One region of the Sphingobacterium sp. PCS056 genome, then DNA from elsewhere that is predicted to be linked to it. Evidence: riboswitches for the same ligand, from Rfam matches in the RefSeq annotation. Region 1 holds a riboswitch; the other holds the start of a gene.

Region 1 (7,859 bases):
AATTAGATCTACAGTGATATTCCTATCTCTGACAAAGGATAAGTATTATTTTAAAAATTAGAGGTTATCAATTGTGAAAACCCCTAATCAGCAATAATTTTACCTGTAGTATTTCTTTTTTAGCCAAAGACTGGCGCGGACTAATAATATTAATACTGGTACTTCAATCAATGGACCTATAACACCCACAAATGCTTGCGGAGAATGTATTCCAAATACTGCTATGGCAACTGCAATAGCAAGCTCAAAATTATTTCCGGTAGCTGTAAATGAAATAGCCGTATTCTTATCATAATCTACATGCATAGATTTATTCATGAAGAAACTGATAAAGAACATCAAGACAAAATAAATGATCAATGGTACGGCGACTTTTACCACCTGCATAGGTAGCTGTACGATCTGTTCTCCTTTTAAGCTAAACATCAACACAATTGTAAATAATAGGGCATATAAAGTGAATGGAGAAATAAAAGGTATAAATTTGCGATTATACCAATTTTCACCTTTTATTTTTGAAAGATACTTATGACTTAAAAATCCTGCAAAAAAAGGAATCCCTAAATAGATGAGCACACTCTTTATGACTTCGCTCATTTCTATTGAAATCGCATATTCTGCAAAGCCAAAATAGGATGGTAAAACATTGATAAATAGCCATACAAATATACTATAGAACAGTATTTGAAAAATACTGTTTAACGCGATAAGAAGTGCGGCATATTCTCTATTTCCTTTAGCCAAATCATTCCATACGATCACCATAGCAATACAGCGTGCAAGTCCTATAAGAATTAAACCAACCATATAATCCGGTTCATCTCTTAAAAAAATCACTGCTAGGATAAACATTAAGATAGGACCCACAAACCAGTTCAGGACAAGAGATAAACTCAGTACCTTTTTATCTTTGAATGCCAGTGGCAATAAATTATAATTTACTTTAGCGAGTGGAGGATACATCATGATTATTAATCCGATAGCCAATGGAATATTGGTCGCGCCTATTGATAATTTATCCATTACATCAGAAATACCAGGGAATATATTTCCTATAAGTACTCCAACTCCCATGGCAAGGAAGATCCAGAGTGTTAGATACCGATCAAGAAACTTCATTTTTACTTCCATCGCGATTTATTATTTAATCTGTGAAAAGACATAAAACATCTCGGAAGCGATCTCTAAACTTCTGCTGCTATAGACTTCATCCTGCTGTTCAGTATTGTCAGAAATTTTTGGATCTTCGAAAGTAATCGGTATACGTTTTTCTGCTCCAACGATAAAAGGACATCCTCCATCTGCCTGTGAACAGGTCATAATAGCCGCAAAATTTGATTTAGGATTGAACGATGAATCGTACTTTTTAGAAAAACCAATGATCGGCAATGCATTTTGGTCATATTTTAATGCATATACCGGATTTGATCCCTCGGAGATGGTCATAACTTCGATTCCCTGATGGGCAAAGGTTTGTGCAACTTTAGGAAACATTGCAGTATCTTCGGTACCACCTGAATAACATATTACTCCAGGTATTTTGTAATGTGCAGAAGCTATTTGCGCCCATACTTGAGATAGGTGACTTCGTCTTGAATTGTGAGTACAGATGAAATTGATATTGATATCTAAGCCATTGGTCACTTTACCTTGTATATAGTCAACTAAGGGTTGCAATATAGTTTTGCGCTCTTGATTGATTTCTAATTTTATAATATCAGAAATTGTATTTACTAGTTTTGCGTTCATAGTAATATGTTAATTAACAACAGCCTGAGCCTGGTGTGCAACTATTTGATTTTGATTCAACAACAGTTAATTGGCTAGGAATACCACAAGCATCTTGAGCCAAACATGCTGTCTTTTTATTCGTTAAAACGAAATTTTTACCATTGAATTCCAAACCATATTTCCCGATCGTGCTACTTTGATATTCTACTTCAATTTCATGATCTCCAATATTAAGTTTTGTTTCTGATAGTTCGATGATATGTAAAAGTTTCCCAGGTTTTAATCGGTGTTCATAGTCATCCGCATTCCACAATTGAAAATTTACAGTGTTTTCTGTACGAGTAACTCCACCACAATCAATAAAAGTTTTATTGATCTGACCTACTTCAGTAACGTGGAAATGTTCAGGTACAAAAGTTCCATCTTCTAATTGGAATTCAACATTTTCTAATGTTGGAAGGATTTGTTTGATTTCTGATAATTTCATGATTTTTTATATTAGTTTATCGTTATATTACGATGTTTGTATGTGAAAAAAATTACTTCTGCTTGTATGTAGGCTAAACAATTAGTGGCTCTTAGCAGACCTTAACAACATTTTTGATTATTTACGGATAAGATTATATTACCAAAATAGGCTTTTAATAATCCAAATGCTTTTTCGTCTATACAGTAGCAAATGGATGTCCCTTCGATATTTCCCTTTATTAGACCGGCATTTTTTAATTCTTTCAAATGCTGTGAAATCGTGGACTGCGCTAGCGGTAACTCATCAACAATATCACTACAGATACACGTATTGACTTTTAAAAGATATTCTATTATAGCAATACGAGCAGGATGGCCAAGTGCCTTAGCGATGTTTGCGATATGGTTTTGCTGATCCGTAAAGTGTATTGTTTTTGTAGTTCCCATATTCTAATATAAATACCATCGCAATATTACGATTAATATTTTAAAAAGCTATATTTATTTAAAAATTTCTAATCAATTTTTCATGTCATTGCTAATGCATATTGCATCAGTAAAGAATATTTGTTAGATTTGTTTAAACAAAAAGGAAATGGTGTTCTTCCTTAACCAACCGCCCTCAAAAAGCTGATGACGCCTGATTAAAATTAAATGTTCAACATTTTAATCAGGTTTATTATGTTTTTAAAATCCGAAATCCACCACAATAGTAATTTTGAGTTATCAGGTCTCACTCTGCAAATTTGTAGAAGCCAATGCAATCAGCAATATTTCTATTTTTACATTATATCATTTTGTAAGGCTTTAACATATATGAGTTTCAATATTCTTGTGTCTGTAATCGCTATCGTAATCGAAGTGCTTTGGCAAAAAGTTTCTATGACTTTAGTAACAACCTCAATAAAATGGAACAGTAAAAGGATATAATCTCTAAAAAAATATAATAACATTCGAAATATGAATATCACTAAAATTATCATCCAGGAAAGTTTGGCTTCATACAGCAAACAAGTTTCACCTAAATTTAAAAACTGATAAAAAATATGATGAGAATAGAACATATCAGCATTTTGCGACAACTGGTCAGGTGGAGCATTATTGTGATCCCGATATCGATTGCTATTGGAAGTACTGTAGCATTTTTTCTATGGATCTTGAATTTAGCAATACATTATAGATTTGAGCATACTTATCTTTTATATCTGTTGCCAGTAGCTGGGCTTGTTATTCATTTACTTTACCAATCTATAGGAAAGTCTTCTGAGAGAGGTAATAACCTCATAATGGATGAAATACATCAACCTGGAGGAGGTGTACCAAAGCGAATGGCTCCCATTGTACTTTTCGCGACAGTCATTACACATCTTTTCGGAGGTTCAGCCGGCCGAGAGGGGACTGCAGTCCAGATCGGGGGAAGTATTGCCCAAATGTTTGGAAAATGGTTTCGCCTCAATCAAAGAGATATGAGCATTGTGCTAACGGCCGGAATAGCCGCAGGTTTCGGGGCAGTATTTGGAACTCCTGTCGCAGGTGCTATATTTGCGTTGGAGGTATTGGCTATAGGTAAAATTAAATATGATGCCCTGCTTCCATGCCTCATAGCTGGTACCGTTGGCGATATAACAGTATCGGCCTGGAAGATACACCATACCCATTATCATATTGATGCTATTTCCCCGTCTGGACAAACTTTTTGGCTTTCAGAATACGTATCCTTTGATATGCTGTTGCTGGGAAAAATTATAATAGCTTCCATTGCATTTGGATTGGCCAGTTTTATGTTTGCTGAAATGGCCCACCGAATCAAAGCAGGTATGGTAGGTTTAGTCTCAAAAAAATGGCTTATTCCCATGATTGGAGGTTGCATTATTATTCTATTGACGCGTGTCACTGGTAAGCCCGACTACTTGAGCTTAGGTGTAGATCCCGAATACCAAGGAGCTGTAACTATTCAATCAGCATTCCAATCTGGTGGTTCCGATACATGGAGCTGGTTGTGGAAAACCATTTACACTACCATTACATTGGGTACAGGTTTTAAAGGTGGAGAAGTAACGCCGCTATTTTACATTGGAGCGACGTTGGGCAACACGCTTTCCGAGCTTATGAATGCACCAGTAGGTTTATTTGCAGCGCTTGGATTTATTGCCGTTTTTTCTGGGGCAACCAATACACCGCTTGCCTGTACATTAATGGGGGTGGAGCTTTTTGGCGGTGAATATACTCTCTATTATGCCATTGCCTGTTGTACCGCCTATTTCTTCAGTGGACACTCAGGTATATACAGTGCTCAGCGTATAGAAGTACCCAAAATATTCGATTCCTATTTTTCATCGGATACAACTTTATCCGAATCAGGTAAAAGGAGGGATGATTTTCTACAATATCATATCAGCAACTTTAAAAAAATGGTGAAAAAAAATAAATAGCCCTGTGATTCGAATGAATCTATGAATATATCTTTAATTTTTAGATTGATGATAATGACAATAGTATCATTATTAATTTGATTTTATAATATGCAATTTCGCAAGATTATTCACTATAATTGGTTAATGGCGATGGATAAAAAAAAGATAGCAATAAAAGATAAACTGGAAGTTCAAAGGCTAATTAAAGTTGTTGATTTTGACCTGTCCAAAAATATAACAAGACCGCATAAGCATAATGGTTATCTGGAGTTAGTATTTCTGTCTTCCACTTCAGGGAACCATATCATAGACGGTAGAGAATCCATTATAGAGACACCATGCTTACTCATCATCCAGAAGGACAATGTGCATCATTGGGAGCTGGTCAATCCGGTAAAGGGTTTTGTGCTATTGATAAAAGATGCTTTTGTGAGCCAAAGTTTGGATCTTGAAATCAATAGATTGGTCAATACTATTTGTCGATATGATACGATATACTTTGATAAACCTGATATTTTTGAAAATCTCTTAAGAATTTTAGCTGTGGAGGATAATAAAATTTGCCAAGAAGGCTTGTTTAAAGCTTTCTTGGCAAAAGTATTAGAATATAAAGCCAGTTCAAAACAGGCTAAATCTACGCAGCAAAATCTTTATGACCGATTCTGTGACTTACTCAACAAGGAGATCAGAGTGGTAAACCACGTCGCTTACTACGCTTCTCAGTTGAATACGAGCCCACAAAACCTCAGTGCTAACTGCAAGACCAATGCTGATCTAACGGCTTCGCAGGTATTAGCAGGATATATCATCAAGGAAGCCAAAAGACTGTTGTTCTACACGGCAAATTCGATATCAGAGGTTGCATTTGACTTAGGTTTTTCTGATAAATCAAATTTTTCTAAGTACTTTAAGCGTTATACAGGTATGACTCCTTCTGAATTCAAAAAACAAGAAAACTAGAATTCTTTTTCTCCAAATTCGCTTTTCGGAAGTTTAAATAACTTATTCAGTTTATGCATATTGAAGCTTAGATTAAGCAAAACTATATTTTTTTCATAAATGTAGTTTGTCGTGGTATAGAAGTCATGGGAGTAGGTGGTAATCCGTTGTTCGTTTACACCCCAGTCACCGAGTTCAATAAATTGCCATTGCAATTGAGCCGTGAGTGCTCCCTTCCAAAAAGCTTTACTTAAATTAAAGTTCGGTACGATAAATCGGGAATCCATACCCTGTACTGTGGGTTTTTCTGATAAATAATTGATCTGCAGTCCTGTACTCCAGTTTTTTAAGAAATCAGCTTGAATGCCGGCATTAATGGAATATACCCAGTCCTGATTTGTTCTGGTATCTTGATCATTTAATACCTGTCCAGAAATTTTGTAGTGATATACATTAAGTCCGCCATTCACCTTTAACCATGAAATCAATCGAATTTCGCCACCGATGTCTGCACCATATCGAGAGGCATAATCGGCATTGGTAAAAACACGGTGGAGAATGGTATCTGCATATACGGAATTTACTCTTTGGATCGGATTTTTAGTGTGTTGGTAATAACCGTTCAAAAAAACACTTCCTGTTTTTAGTTTTTTGATCAGTCCAGTTTCAGTATTTACCGTGAACTCCGGTAATAATTCCGGATCGCCTTGTTCTAGAGTTTCGGAGTGTTCCCGTTCTGGAATAGGATTCAGTTCAAAGTTATTGTTACGTTGCACCCGTCTGGATGCTGCTACTTTCCATGACCAACCGGATCCCAAATCGTGCATTAAATTAAAGGTTGGGTATAATTGATGGATAGCATATGGATATTTCTGATTGTTATGCAGTAAATATAAATCGCGTTGGTAATATTCGTAGCGGAGACCTAGAGACAGCTGGATAGCTGAAAATTGCTGATTATACTGTGTGAAAATAGCATGTACACGGTTGGTCGCGGTTAGTTTACCGGTAAATTCTGGAACTAATTGTTGGTTGCTGCTACCATTTTGAGAAGCGTAATAGTCGAAACTTCCTTTTTGATTATCGTTTCTTAGCTGGTAACCGGTCGATAACTCCTGATGATCAGATTTCCAGGTGTGCTGTAGGGAAAGTCTTAATCCATGAAGTGGATTTTTATACTTATTGTGGGTCCACTGTACTGTATCTACATCACGTTCGATATTTCCATTTTTGGTTGAGCCATAAATATGAGCATATTCGTAGATAACACCCATTTGAAGGGAATTAGCGGTGTTGATTTTATATTCATAATTAAAATCAAACATGTAAAATTCTCCTTGTTTATTCTGGAGATTAGAATTGAAATAGTCTGTTCGTGCTATTTCCTCTCCTGTAGATGGACGGATGGTCCTGTTATTATAGTAAATATCGGCAAGTCGATCTTGAAATTTTCGGGAAGCTAGTATACCTAAGCTCACAGCATGTTTGTCGGATAGATCATAAGTACCATTCAACCTAATGCCAAAGTTGTATTTATCAAAACTTCTTTCACCTTTTGAAGGGAAAAAGGTCTGACGGTCTCCAATGACTGTATTGACATCACCTTCCCGAAATCCAGCATTGTCATTTCTGAGATAATTTGCAGCAGCATTTAATGCTAATTTTTTCTTTTTGTATTGGAAACCAATGTCGCCTCCAAAACGCTTTTGCGGTTCACGATTATGATAGTCATCTATACTCGGTAAACCGGCTTGAAGATTGACTAACCAGGAAAATCCAGCGGCAGTAGATTTTTTTGTTTTTAGATTGATGATGCCACCTTTGCCATCCGGATCAAACTGGGCGGTGGGACTGGTGATATATTCTACTTCGGTGACATCGTTGGCCGCTATTTGATTTAAGATAGTTCCAGGATCCAGGAAAGAGGGTTTCCCATTTATTAATACAATGACACCCGTATTACCACGCATACTGATATGGCCACTCGCATCAACCGATGCAGAAGGTAAATTTTTTACAATATCCAATGCAGTGCCACCAGTGGCATTTTTGTATTGACTTGCCATATACGCCTGTCTATCACTACTGTGTTTTTGTGTTGCTGTATTAGCAATAATGGTTACTTCTTGAAGATTTTGTCCAGCTGCAGCCAGTAATAGAGTTCCAATATGGATTTTCTTTTGGTCCTTGATTTCAATAGACCGGTGTATTTGTTTGTAACCGATGAATTTGACATTGATTTTGTATTTTCCCTTCTTGATATTGGAAAATCGAAAAGCTCCAAGTGAATCTGTCATCATTCCATCG
Region 2 (7,859 bases), 1.5 Mb from region 1:
TTTCCAAAATCTGGAAGAAATCAAAGATAAATTAACAGCACAATATCCTCAAATTGCTATTCATATCTTTGAACTTGATGTACGCAACTACGATGAAGTGAAATCAAAAATTGAAGGCTTACCTGCCGAATGGAAAAATTTGAATGTACTCATCAATAATGCAGGGTTAAGCCAAGGATTAGATCCTATTCAAGATGGTGATATTGGCGATTGGGACCGGATGATCGATACCAATGTCAAGGGATTATTGTATGTAACAAAAACCGTCATTCCATTATTGCAAGATCAAGAAGGAGCACATATTATCAATATAGGCTCGATTGCTGCCAAAGAAGTTTATCCCAACGGCAATGTCTACTGTGCAAGTAAGCATGCCGTAGATGCCCTTAATCAAGCCATGCGTATCGATCTTCTTTCGAAAGATATAAAAGTAACAGGCATTAATCCTGGCATGGTAGAAACTGAATTTTCAGAAGTACGTTTTAAAGGTGACAAAGAACGAGCAAAAAATGTGTATACAGGAGTCGAGGCATTGACAGGAAAAGATATTGCCGAAACCATAGCATTTGTTATCAGTAGACCCAAGCATGTCAACATTAATGACCTGATCATTATGCCAACTGCCCAAGCAACTGGAACGATTGTAAATAGAAAATCATAAAATCAATTAAAATATGACTTTAGAAGAAAAAATAAATCAAGATATTAAAGCGGCAATGATCGCAAAAGATGCGAATAAATTGCGCGGCCTTAGAGCAGTAAAAGCAGCAATATTATTAGCTAAAACAGAAAAAGGTCACACAGAGGAATTGACAGAAGAGACTGAAATAAAAGTACTTCAAAAATTAGTTAAACAACGAAAAGAATCTGCTGAAATTTATAAAAATCAAAACAGAGAAGATCTGTACGCTATTGAAGTGGAGGAACAAGAAGTAATCGAAGCTTATTTACCAAAACAATTGAGCAGAGAAGAAGTCGAAAAAATCATCAAAGATATCATCAGTACTACTGGAGCATCTTCTGTAAAAGATATGGGTAAAGTAATGGGTGCCGCTAATCAACAGTTAGCAGGAAAAGCCGATGGACGCACAATATCTGAGCTTGTAAAAAGTTTACTCGCTTAATTAAATATACTTAATTATTAAAAGGGCTATAGCAATATAGCTCTTCTTTTTTTATGGAATTATTTTGGAAACATAAGACCTTCTCTGAATTAACTACAGCAGAATTATATCGCATTATCAAATTACGAGTAGAAGTTTTTGTCAACGAGCAACAATGTTTTTATCCCGAATTAGATGATAAAGATTATCAATGTAGCCATCTTTGGGCAGAGATCAATGATGAAGTTGTTGTATATTCCAGACTCGTTCCTCCAGGCCTCTCTTACCGAGAGCCGTCAATCGGTCGAATTGTCACCAACCCTACCTTTAGGGGCAACAATTATGGCAAATTACTGATCGCTCGATCGATCGCGTACAGCTATGAAAAGCATGGCAGGACAGCGATTCAAATTGGGGCACAGACTTACCTTAGAAAATTTTATGGTAGTTTTGGATTTGAGCAAGTATCGGATGAATATTTAGATTATGGAATTCCTCATATTGACATGATAAAACCTTAAATTTAATTATATGAATCATATCGTTATTATTACAGCAGCTATTTTAGGTTCTACAGCCATTATGCTTGGCGCTTTTGGGGCACATGCCTTTAAAAAATTGATTAGCGAAGAAAAACTAGCCTCATTTGAAGTTGGTGTTCGCTACCAGATGTATGCCGCCATCACCCTCTTGATCATTGGATTTAACCTATCATTTGATCTATATAGTGAACGATTTGCCTTCTATGGGATCACATTGGGGACATTACTCTTTTCAGTCAGCCTCTACTTCTTATCATTTGCACAGTATTGGAATAAAAACTTAAAATTCCTAGGCCCTATTACACCACTAGGAGGGCTCCTGATGATAGCAGGTTGGGTTGCATTAATCATTCGTTTTATCTAACTTAGCCTTAATAAGGCCATGATGTCTGCCCTGAACCGCTTGATAAAGCTGATGACGTCTACTCCGATCGTGCAAAAAGCACGATCTATAATTGTGTATGTTATGATCAAGTAGACATGTTGACAAAAAAAAATATCTTTTCAAAATTTGCCTTTCAGCGTACAATCATTTTCATTTTAAAGTGGTTGTCGATTACGGTGCTCATCGGCATTATAGTCGGTTCTATTTCGGCATTTTTTCTGTCCAGTTTATCTTGGGTCACCAACTATCGCGAACTTCACCCAGCGATTATCGTTGGATTACCAATAGCCGGTTTACTAATTGGCATATTATATTATTACTATGGAGGCCTATCCAGTAAAGGAAACAACCTCCTACTTAAAGAATACTACCAAAGCGAACAGAGTATCCCGCTAAGGATGGCGCCCCTAGTTTTAGTTAGCACACTTCTAACGCATCTTTTTGGAGGATCTGCAGGACGAGAAGGCACAGCTGTACAAATCGGTGGAGCTATCGCTGATCAATGCACCCGAGTTTTCAAACTCAATCAGGACGATCGTAAGATTTTAATCATTATGGGGATCAGTGCTGGTTTCGCTTCTGTTTTTGGAACACCTTGGGCGGGAGCAATATTTGGATTGGAAGTGATTACTGGAGGTAAATCAAGATTAAAAGCATTTATACCGAGCATCATAGTCGCCTTTGTAGCCAACTATGCCTGCTCATTTTGGAATGTAGCTCACACGCATTATCAGATCCATGAGAGCATACCTGCAATAAATAGTCAGTATATGCTCTATACAATTGCAGCAGGTGTTGTTTTTGGACTAGCAGCATATCTATTTACCCGATGCAGCGATTTCTTTACGGCTATTTTCAACCAGATAAACTATCCCCCACTGCGGCCTTTTATTGGAGGATTAGTATTGGTGGCCACCATTTGGTTATTAGGAAATACACGATATATTGGCTTAGGTATCCCAACGATATTAGCATCTTTTGATAGTCCTTTAAATGCTTATGATTTTTTGATCAAGCTCTTATTAACCACTTTCACACTAGCTGCCGGATTTAAAGGAGGAGAGGTAACCCCCTTGTTTTTCATTGGTGCTACCCTTGGCAATGCCCTTTTTAGTATCATTCCATTACCTTTGGGGCTACTGGCAGCAATGGGCTTCATCGCTGTCTTTGCCGGAGCAACCAACACACCGTTAGCGTGTTTAATAATGGGTATTGAGTTATTCGGATATGAAGCAGGTATTTATTTCACTGTAGCGTGCCTGATCGCGTATTTTTGCTCAGGCTCAACAGGCATATACGCCACTCAAATGCAAAAGGGACCAAAGCATCGGTTTTACCTCCATTTGCGAACTCGAAGAGCAAGTCTATACGAAAAGTTAAAGAACTTCTAAAAGCTAGAAAAACAGCTCATGGATCATCATTAAATGAATAAGCCATGAACTGTCTATTATATGCGCTATAGCTCTTTAAGATGTTTGTAATTAGATTTTATGGTGTCAATTACTTCCTGCATTTTTCCGCCCAGCATTAATTTAGACATCGATTTGGCCATACCTACCATTTGATCAAAATCAACTTTTGGAGGCATTGCCAATGCATTGGGATTGGTAAACACATTAAGAAGAATAGGTCCGAGATGTGACAGGGCAAATTCAACTGCATTTCGAACCTCTTCAGGCTTGCGAACATTTATACCTTTAAAGCCCATCGCCTGTGCAATGGCTGCAAAATCTGGATTTACCATATCAGTTTCATTATCAGGTAAACCGGCAACTTCCATCTCCAATTTTACCATACCCAAAGCCCTATTATTAAAGACGATGATTTTTATCGGCAATTGATACTGATTGATTGTAGCCAAATCTCCAAGCAGCATCGACAATCCACCATCGCCACATAAAGCAATTACTTGTCGCTCTGGATGAGACAAAGCTGCCCCTATTGCCATTGGCATAGCATTGGCCATAGATCCATGATTAAAAGAACCGAGCATCTGCCTCTTACCAGTCCCTGTGATAAAACGCGCTCCCCATACACAAGTCATTCCGGTATCTACGGTAAATATGGCACTATCCGTCGCTAATTCATTGATACAATGAGCCAAATACTCCGGTTGAATGGTATCTTCTCCCCCTTTCTCTTCCATAAAACTGCGCATATTATCCTTTACTTTTTCGTAGATCTTAAGCTGAGCTTCCAGGAAACTAGCATCTTCTTTTTGTTCCAGTAAAGGTAGAAGGGCTTGTAAAGTATGTTTGATATCACCACATAAGCCCATCTCCAATTTTGCGCGTCGACCTAACCGTTCGACAGCTGTATCAATCTGAATAATCTTATTATCAGTAGGCATAAACTTATCATAAGGAAAATCTGTTCCTAGCAATAAAATCAAATCTGACTCATGCATACTTTGGTATGCCGCAGCTTGCCCAAGCAGACCAGTCATTCCTATTTCATAGGGATTATCATGTTGAATCCCCATTTTACCCCTAAAAGAATATCCTACGGGAGCCAAAATCTTTTGAGACAATTGGACCACCTCAGCATGCGCACCAGAAGCACCTATACCACAAAAAACAGTTACACATTTACTCGAATTAATAACTTTTGCTAGTACATCCAGCTCATCATCCGAAGGTCTAATGACGGGGTTTACATGGAACAATTGAGTCGAAACAATAGATTCTTCAGCTTTCATCTCCGAGACATCGCCAGGTAAACCAATAACAGCAACACCCTTTTGTCCGATAGCATGTTGTATTGCTGTTTGAATGATTCTTGGTGCTTGCTCTGCAGTAGTGATTAATTGATTATAACAACTGCAGTCATCAAAGAGCTTGATGGTATTTGTTTCCTGAAAATAGCCCATTCCCATTTCAGGCGTGTTTATCGTCGATGCGATCACAATGAGGGGAACATGAGAACGATGAGCATCGTACATACCATTGATCAGATGCACATGTCCTGGACCGCAACTACCCGCACAACAAGCAATTCCATCTAATTCCGCTTCGGCAGCAGCGGCATAAGCCCCAACCTCCTCATGACGGACATGAATCCATTTGATCCGACCATCTTTACGGATTGCTTCATTAAAAAAATTTAGACTATCTCCTGTAACCGCATATACACGTTTTACGCCTGCTTCAACTAGCATTTCAACTAACTGATCTGCAACAATCTTTGCCATAATAAATCATTTAAGTCAAAGAGCAATCAATAGCTCTCCAACTTAAATAACAATAAAAATTACAATCAGTTTTAAAATTTTCTGTTAAGAAAGGTTATAATAATTTACCAGCTAAAAATAATCCCGCAACAGTAAAGTAAATAATCAATCCAGATACATCAACCAAAGTCGCGACAAATGGTGCAGAAGCAGTCGCTGGATCCAAGCCAAATCTTCGTAAGACAAATGGAATAACAGATCCCGATAAAGTACCCCAAAGAACAACAAATAGCAAAGATAAGGAAACACTTAAAGCAATATATACCCAATAGATACCATAGTCATAAATCCCTAATTCTTGCCATAATAAGATTCTCAAAAATCCAATAAGACCAAGTATACCCCCTAAAATCAGTCCAGAGGAAATCTCTCTTTTCATCACATACCACCAGTCCTTCAATTTGATCTCTCCCAAGGCCATAGCACGAATAATTAAGGAAGCCGCCTGCGACCCTGAATTACCACCACTCGAAATAATCAGTGGCACAAACAAAGCAAGCACGACCGCTTTTTCAATTTCTCCGTCAAAATAAGCCATCGCCGAAGCAGTAAGCATTTCACTTAAAAATAGAATAATCAACCAACCTGCTCGTTTTTGAATTAACTTTAACAAAGGGGTTTTTGTATAGGCAACGTCAAGTTCATCCATACCACCAAAACGATGGATATCCTCCGTGTCTCGATCTTCAATCTGATCCAGCACATCATCAAAGGTGACAATTCCAACCAAAACACCATTTTCTGTCGTTATAGGCAGTGCACTGCGATCATATTTTTTAAAAATCTCAAAGGCTTCCTCCATGGGAGTCACCGCTTTTATGGAGACGAAATTATAATCGATCAATTCTGAAATCTTAGTATCCGCATCAGCTAATAGCAGTTCGCCAATTTTCAAATCATCAATCAATACATTATTTTCATCGACCACATAAATAAAATTTAAGGTTTCAGCTTTCTTACCAAATAACTTAATATGTTTAAATACATGTTCAACTGTAAAATAAGGTCGTACTTGTACGTACATGGGCGTCATCAAACGGGCAATACTGTTTTCGGCATAACCAATCAACTTTAGCGCCAACTGCTTCTCACGTTCATTCAATAGATTGATTAAATACTTAATCAGATCATCGGGTAATTCAGAAAACAACTGATTCCTAATATCCGGTTTCAGATTATTAAGCAATTCCGATAATTGCGACTCCGATAGAGATCGCGCCAATCTATATTGAACATCCTTCTCTAAAAAAGAAAAAATTTCGAGTCTTAATTCAAAATCATATTGATTGAATTGTTGATACAGGGCCTCTTGATCCAATGTACTTAGAGCCTCGGCAAGATCTGCGGGATGTATTTTTATTTTTTTACCCATACATAGTTACTTTTTTGTCTCCGCGAGATGTTGAAAACTAAACGAAAAATATCATGATAGAAATATTCAAAATTGAAGGTGGCCAGGCTGGAGCTCAATCGGTTCCTTCCCTTGTTGAAACAATCTGGCGGATAAAGTACCCTTAAGTTCAATTTGAGCATTTTCAACATGGAGCCAGCTCCCCTCTCTCAAGCCTAAAACAGCTTGAGTATTAAATTGATGAAACTCGCGTATTCGGGTTTCTCTTGTTTCACCTTTATGGGTAGAATTGGGATCCGGATCAAGATAATGAGGATTAAGATTGAAAGGTAAAAATTGCAAGGCATCAAAACTAGGCGGATATACAATGGGCATATCGTTAGTTGTTCCGATTGTCAATCCAGTTAAATTAGATCCTGCAGAGGTACCAACATATCGCAATCCTGCGGCGACTGCTGCCTTCAAATCATTGACAAGGTCTAATTCATACAAGGTCTTCAACAAAAGAAAAGTATTTCCCCCACCGATAAAAATCGCCTTTGCCTGCCCAATCGCCTCTTTTTGATCCGAATAAGTGTGTAAACCGCTCACACGAATACCTTTATCTGCCAGAGCTGTCTGCACATTTGCCGTGTATTCATCATAAGAAATACCAGAAGGTCTTGCGTAGGGTACAAAAATCAATTCATCAGTTTGAATAAAATCAACCAAATCGTCTTTTATATAAGTCAAAAAAGAACTTCCGTGAATGGTGCTCGTACTGATAACAAGCAATCTAATATTACTATTCATATCCATTATCTTACTACCTAAAAATCCTTCAAATTTAGAATTTATTATGTTATTCCAATACAAAAAAAGCTAGCGTGAAAAAGATTTAATAAAATCTTTATTTTCACGCTAGCCCAATTGTATCTCTGCAACAGAATCAATTTACTACTCTTACTCCGGATTAAAAATTATTCTAAAAAATCTTCATTCTATCGACTTATTGACATCGGTCTTCTTTTTTTTATCCTCCAAGCGCTTCTCCTGTTTCAAAGCCTTGTGCAATAAATATTCAATTTGCCCATTCACGCTCCTAAATTCGTCGGCAGACCATTTTTCCAATGCTTTATATACATCACTCTCTATCCGGAGCATGAAATTCTTTTTTTCCGCCATACTTTTTAACTTACTTATACTATTGATACAAAGTCCCTGTGTTCAATACTGGAGAGGCTGCCTTTTCACCACACAGTACGACCAT

What was found. A riboswitch is a leader RNA that binds a small molecule or an ion and turns the genes downstream of it on or off. The one in region 1 is predicted to bind fluoride.
Region 2: linked by a shared signal. The riboswitch ahead of MUB18_RS18735 (voltage-gated chloride channel family protein) and the one ahead of MUB18_RS12210 (voltage-gated chloride channel family protein) in region 1 are both predicted to bind fluoride.

Annotation. Positions count from the first base shown of each region.
Region 1 covers NZ_CP096883.1:2,955,223-2,963,081, forward strand. Annotated here, with positions in the region: gene arsB (ACR3 family arsenite efflux transporter) at 100-1,131, opposite strand; gene MUB18_RS12195 (low molecular weight phosphatase family protein) at 1,141-1,749, opposite strand; gene MUB18_RS12200 (DUF6428 family protein) at 1,763-2,218, opposite strand; gene MUB18_RS12205 (ArsR/SmtB family transcription factor) at 2,320-2,646, opposite strand; fluoride riboswitch at 2,782-2,849, shown strand; gene MUB18_RS12210 (voltage-gated chloride channel family protein) at 3,246-4,631, shown strand; gene MUB18_RS12215 (AraC family transcriptional regulator) at 4,722-5,573, shown strand; gene MUB18_RS12220 (TonB-dependent receptor) at 5,570-7,859, opposite strand, start outside.
Region 2 covers NZ_CP096883.1:4,468,277-4,476,135, forward strand. Annotated here, with positions in the region: gene MUB18_RS18715 (SDR family NAD(P)-dependent oxidoreductase) at 1-661, shown strand, start outside; gene MUB18_RS18720 (GatB/YqeY domain-containing protein) at 675-1,124, shown strand; gene MUB18_RS18725 (GNAT family N-acetyltransferase) at 1,178-1,624, shown strand; gene MUB18_RS18730 (DUF423 domain-containing protein) at 1,635-2,009, shown strand; fluoride riboswitch at 2,015-2,077, shown strand; gene MUB18_RS18735 (voltage-gated chloride channel family protein) at 2,126-3,421, shown strand; gene MUB18_RS18740 (thiamine pyrophosphate-dependent enzyme) at 3,487-5,220, opposite strand; gene mgtE (magnesium transporter) at 5,315-6,631, opposite strand; gene pepE (dipeptidase PepE) at 6,698-7,402, opposite strand; gene MUB18_RS18755 (Arc family DNA binding domain-containing protein) at 7,586-7,774, opposite strand; gene MUB18_RS18760 (SPFH domain-containing protein) at 7,794-7,859, opposite strand, start outside.